2 regions of the Mycolicibacterium baixiangningiae genome follow, and region 1 is predicted to be linked to the other one. Evidence: predicted binding sites of a transcription regulator. Region 1 holds the regulator's gene; the other holds the start of a gene.
The links. Region 1 encodes LexA, which represses DNA repair genes until DNA is damaged. Its sites were predicted from a motif close to CGAACANNTGTTCG; they were not measured.

Region 1 (3,087 bases):
ACCCCGGCGACGGGTGCGCGGGTCGTGCGCGGTGCGCTCAACGCGGCGTGGGACCGGCTCGGCGGGTCGGCGGGAGTGCTGGGCGTCCCCGCGGAGGACGAGGTGTACCGCGGCGACGTGGTCTCACAGAAGTTCACCGGAGGGCAGCTGTCCTGGAACCGCAGGGACAAGACGTTCACGACGGTTCCGCCGGAGCTCGTCGACCAACTCAAGGATGTGACCATCCCGGAGGACCCGACGTCGGTGATCGCGGCCGCCCGGCGCGCCGCGGGAGGTGCGCTCGGGCCGCTGGGCGCCAAGGACGGGTCGCAATACCCGATCGGCGATGACGGGGCAGGCCAGAACTACGCCGGCGGCAAGATCTTCTACACCCCGCAGACCGGCGCGAACGTCGTCACCGGTCAGGTCCTCGAGAAGTACGAGAGCGTGGGCGGACCGGAAGGCGACCTGGGCTTTCCGACCAACAGCGAAGCCGACGGCGGACTGGGGTCCAACAGCCGGATCAGCACCTTCGCGGCGGAGGACCAGCCGGTCATCTTCTGGACTCCGGACTACGGTGCCGTCATCGTCCGCGGCGCGATGAATGCCGGGTGGTCCAAGCTCGACGGCGCCAATGGCCCGCTCGGCGCACCCGTGGCCGATCAGACCGAGAACGGTGACGTCGTCACCCAGCGATTCAGCGACGGCGTGCTGTCCTACGACCGGTCCACCGGCCGCTTCACCACCGAGCCCGCGAATCTGGCCGTTCAGCTCGCCGGTCTCGAGGTCCCCGGGGAAGAGGTGCCGAAGGCGCCCGCAGATCCGCAGGCCTCGGCCGACGACGACAGCGGCGAGTGGCTCAGCTGGCAGTGGAACTGGTGGTGGCTGCTGGCCCTGATCCCGGTGCTGCTCATCGTCGGGCTGCTGGCGGGTGCGGCGCTGTGGAGGCGACGTCGTGGGCGCGGGGACGACCGCTTCCGCGACGACGAGGATGTCTTCGACCGGGCGCTGTACCAGCAGACGGACCGGCCCGATCCGGGCGGCGCCGAAGATGAGCATCGTCGTTATCCCGACAACTACGGTGAGCCGGTGACCTCCGTCGGCTTCCACGATTCGCCGCCGGACCCCCCGGTGACCGGCAGCCCCTGGGACCTGCGGGACGAATCGGCCGACGAATCGGCCTCGGAGGAGCAGCGCTCGGCGGCGGGCGCCGACGATCTCTTCGGCGGACAGGACGATCCCGACTCGGTCGACACCGCTCCGACGCGCATCGAGAGTCCGCACGGTGAGGATGACCCGCATCCGCAGTCGACGCTGGAAGAGCCCTCGTTGCCGGCGCCCGCGCTGTCGGAACCGTTGGCACCGGACGCGTTCGAACCGGACGCGTTCGAACCGGAGCCTCCCGCATCGGAGGCGTTCGTCGGGGGGGTCTTCATCGACGACGCGCCCAGCGGTCGGCACGCGGCCATCGAGATCGACGAGCCGACCCCCGGCCGCACCGCGATTCATCTGCCCGTCGACGACTCGGGTGCGGCGCCGGCCGGCTACCCGGTGAAGGCGGACACCCGGACGGGTCTGTATTGGGCGCCCGGCAGCCGTGGCTATGACGAAGTGGTCGCCGAGATCTACTTCGCCAGTGAGGAATTCGCGCGGACCAACGGGTTCGTACGCGGCGACTGAGCGGGCGTCAGATCTTGCGGATGACGGTGACGACCTTGCCCAGCACGGCGGCGTCGTTGCCGGGAATGGGTTCGAACGCCGGGTTGTGCGGCATCAGCCACACCTGACCGCGGGTGCGCTTGAAGGTCTTGACCGTGGCTTCGCCGTCGATCATGGCCGCGACGATGTCGCCGTTGTCGGCGACGTTCTGCTGACGCACGACGACCCAGTCGCCGTCGCAGATCGCCGCGTCGACCATCGAGTCACCCACGACCTTGAGCAGGAACAGCGAGCCCTCGCCGACGAGCTCACGCGGCAGGGGGAACACGTCCTCGACCGCTTCCTCCGCCAGGATCGGCCCGCCGGCCGCGATGCGCCCGAGCACTGGCACGTACGTCGGTTCGGGTAGCGCGTCGCTGCCCGCCACGTCGGTGGTGACCACGGGCGTCGCCGGCTCGTCGGACAGCCGGACGTCGACGGCACGCGGCCGGTTCGGGTCACGCCGCAGGTAGCCCTTGCGCTCCAGGGTGCGCAGCTGGTGGGCGACCGACGAGGTCGACGTCAGGCCGACGGCATCGCCGATCTCCCGGATGCTCGGGGGGTATCCGCGACTGGTCACCGAGGACCGGATGACCTCGAGGATGGTGCGTTGTCGTTCGGTCAGGCCGGCGTCTGTGCTCCGGCGCCCGCCGCCTACCCGGGTGTCGCTGCTGTCGTCGCTCATGGGGCCGAATGTAGTCGCCTCCCGCCCGATGATCAAACATGTGTTCGAGGCGTGTCGCGGTCGGGACGGGCAGGTGGTCGTCCGGGGACTTGTCGGGGAACTCGTCGGAGGAACTCGTCGAAATCGACTTGTCGGACCCCTCATTTACCGTCTGCAACAGTTCGATCACACGTTCTATCCATCGAACACCTGATCGACTATATTTCGAACACACAGGCGAACGCCACCTGAAGAAAGGGCACGCACATGACGATCCTCGACGTGAGGGAGACCCAGCAGAATCCGGCTGCCGGCGGCGTCCGCCGGACGTCTGATGCCCGGCGGCCGCGGGCCGGGCGGCCCTCCGGGGCGCCCCTTCGGCACCGGGGCAACGGAGTGCTGATGTCACGCGCCTCGCACCGGCGCCGGCCCATCACACCCGCCACGACGGTGCTGCTGGCCCTGCTGGCCGGCGGCATCACGGTCTGGCTGGGTCTGGTGGCGAACCTGGGTGGTCTGGCGGGACAGCAGGAGTCGGTGCCCGCCGAACTGGCGGTGGTGCAGGTACAGACCGGTGAGAGTTTGCATCAGGTGGCACAGCGGGTCGCTCCCGACGCCCCGGTGAGCGCGGTCGTCGAGCGGATCCGGGAGCTCAACCGGCTGGACTCCGCGGCGCTGGACGCGGGCCAGACGCTGATCGCCCCGGTTGGCTGACGTGCATCGTGGGCAGTGAATCGTGGTGCGGT
Region 2 (3,087 bases), 570 kb from region 1:
CCACGTCGGCTCCTTCGGTAGGTCGGGCATGGTCAGCTATTGACTGTCCCGCTGATTGCGAGTGCCCGCCCGCACCACGCGTTAAACGGTCGAGAAGTACTACCGGCTACCCGGCCGCGAGCGCGGCGAGCATGCCCGCGGCGGCGCGCGGCCAGGTGAAGTGTGCGGCGCGGCGACGGGCATTTCTGCGGCGCAGACGTTCCGGAATCCGGATGACGGCGCTGACAGCGTGCGCGATCGCCTGGGGATCGTTGTCGGCGGCCGCCCCGCTGTCGGCGGTGAGGATCTCCGCGAGCGCGGAGGTACGGGATACGACCGCGGGTGTGCCGCATGCCAGGGCTTCGAGCGCGGCGAGGCCGAAGGTCTCGTGCGGCCCGGGTGCCAACGCCACGTCGGCGGAGGCGAGGATGCCCGCCACGGTGTCCCGGCACCCGATGTAGCCGGTGAAATCGACGGGCAGGGCCGCGGCCTGGCGTTCCAGGCGCTGACGCAGCGGCCCTTCGCCCACCACGACCAACCGCGCGTCGACACCCGAATTGCGCAACGCCGCAACGGTGTCGATGCTCCGGTGCGCGTGCTTCTCCACGGACAGCCGGCCACAGTGCACGAGCAGTATCTGCTCGGACGCGGCCCACCTTTGCCGTAGCTGGGAGGAGCGCCGGCGGGGATGGAACTGGTCGAGGTCCACGCCGAGCGGGACGGTGACGACGTTCGTGGCGTCGATCCGCTCGAACTCCGTGCGCGCGAAGGCCGTCGTGCAGACGACGGTGTCGTAGTTGCCCGCGGTGCGGCGGTTGGCGACGTCGGCGAGCGCGCGGGCAGTCCGGCCCGGAAGCACCTGGCCGATGAGGCGGTCGAGCCGCTCGTGGGAGATCATGACCGTCGAGACACCTTGCCTGCGGCCCCAGCCGCCGAGCGTGCGCAGCGTCAGCCGGTCGGAGACCTCGATCGCGTCAGGAGCGAGGTCCCGCAGGAGCGCCGTCACCGGACCCGGCAGCACCGCGCGGTAGCCGCCGGTGAAGGGAATCAGCCGGGCGGGCAGCGTGATCCGCATGACGCCGGTGGGCAACTGCTGATGTTCGGGGTGGGAACCGGGGACGACGAGGAACACCTCGTGTCCGGCCGCGCAGTATTCTGCGCCCAGTCGGTCGACCGCGGTGCGCAACCCACCTGAGCGTGGGCCGTAGAAGTTCGCCACCTGCACCACCCGCATCCCACGATCAGACCTGCTCCGTCTGTGCGCCCCGCGGCCACGCGCCGTCCGACACCTGAACGGGTCGTGAACTCCCCCGTCGCCGGGCTAGCGGCTCGATTTGTCGGTGGTTCGAACTAGTGTTCGATGTATGGATGGGGAGTTCAGCGAAGCGGTGGATCGCCTTCTGGCGGCCGTCGGTGATATGCAGACTGCTTCCATCAGTGACCTGTCCTGCCCCCAGATGGTGGCGGAGTTGGATCGGATCAAGCAGACCGTGTGGGCGGTGCCCAGTGTGGAGCACCGGTTGACCGCGCGGCTGGTCGAGGAAGCCAACCCCCACGACCTGGGTGCGACGTCGATGAAGAAGCTGCTCGCCGACCGGTTACGGATCTCGGAGAAAGACGCCGGTGAACGGCTCACCGACGCCCGCCAACTCGGACCGCGCTACACCCTGACCGGGGAACGAGTGGGCACCGAACTCGCGTGCACGGCCGCTGCGGTAGCCCGCGGGACGATCGGGCAAGCCCATGTGCGCGTCATCCAGGAGTTCGTCAAGAAACTCCCCGTCTGGGTATCCTTCGCCCGCCGCGACGACTACGAACACACCCTGGTCCGCCACGCGAAGGAGTTGCGACCCGACCAGTTCAAGAAGGCCGCCAAAGCCCTGCTGGACTTCATCGACCAGGACGGCACCGAACCCGACCACCGAACCCAGCAGCGCCGCCGCAGCCTCAAAATCGGTCGCCAACAAGCCGATGGGATGAGCCGCGTCGAGGGCTACATCGACGCCGAAACCCGCGCCCTCTGGGATGTGGCCGCCGCCAAACACGCCGCCCCCGGGGCCAACCTGCCCCACGACGACACCCACACCGGACGCGATGACCGCACCCCCGAACAACGCCACCACGACGCGCTGAAACGGGTCCTGCGTGACACCGTGGAATCCGGGACCCTCGGCCAGATCGCCGGGGTACCCGCCACCATCGTCGCCACCACCACCGTCAACGAACTCGAACGTGCCGCGGGGTGGGCCGACACCGGCGGCGGCAACAAACTCCCCATCCGCGACCTCATCCGGATGGCCGCACGCTCCCGGCACTACCTGGCGGTGTTCGACGACCACACCGAAGAAATCCTCTACCTCGGCCGCGCCCGCCGCAACGCCACCACCGCCCAGAGATTGGCCCTGTTCGCACGGGATCGCGGATGCACCCACCCCGACTGCACCGTGCCGTTCTACTGGACCGAAGCCCACCACACCCACGACCACTCCAAAGGCGGGCGCACCGACATCCCCGACCTCACCCTGGCCTGCCAACCCGGCAACCTCATGGTCGAGAAAACCGGATACACCACCGAACGCCCCGGCAACGGACGCACCCACTGGATCCCACCCAAACACCTCGACACCGGCCAACCCCGAGTCAACAACTACTTCCACCCCCACCGCTACCTCACCGACCACAAAGACCCGGACGGCGAGAATGACGAACCCGACTAGTTGTCCCTGGACATCACAACTAGTCGACGTGGCGGGCGAACCACTCCTGCACGCGCTTCCACGCGTCGGCAGCAGCGGTGGCGTTGTACCGCTCACCGGTGTCGTTGAAAAAGGCGTGGTTGGCATCGGGTTCGGTGACGAGCTCGAAGACCATCCCGGCCTTTTCCAACGCCGCGCGGGCGACCGGCTCGCTGGCATTCACGCGCTGATCTTGGGCCGCGTAGATCCCCAGCACAGCAACGTTTCTCGAATTCGAGAAGTCCGGGTTGTCCGGTGTCGGACCGTAGAACGGCACGGCGGCGGCCAATCGCGGTTCGCCGGCGGCCAGCAGGCGCCAGACCATGCCTCCGCCCATGCAGAATCCGACCGCGGCAAGCCCGCGGTCCGGCAC

Region 2: a site for LexA is predicted at 1,326-1,339, ahead of I7X18_RS14100 (HNH endonuclease signature motif containing protein). Genes of this name have one in related genera too.

The regions. Positions count from the first base shown of each region.
Region 1 covers NZ_CP066218.1:3,610,403-3,613,489, reverse strand. Annotated here, with positions in the region: gene I7X18_RS16965 (LGFP repeat-containing protein) at 1-1,659, shown strand, start outside; gene lexA (transcriptional repressor LexA) at 1,667-2,362, opposite strand; gene I7X18_RS16955 (LysM peptidoglycan-binding domain-containing protein) at 2,609-3,055, shown strand.
Region 2 covers NZ_CP066218.1:3,037,925-3,041,011, reverse strand. Annotated here, with positions in the region: gene I7X18_RS14110 (hypothetical protein) at 1-4, opposite strand, end outside; gene I7X18_RS14105 (glycosyltransferase) at 107-1,213, opposite strand; gene I7X18_RS14100 (HNH endonuclease signature motif containing protein) at 1,344-2,696, shown strand; gene I7X18_RS14095 (dienelactone hydrolase family protein) at 2,716-3,087, opposite strand, start outside.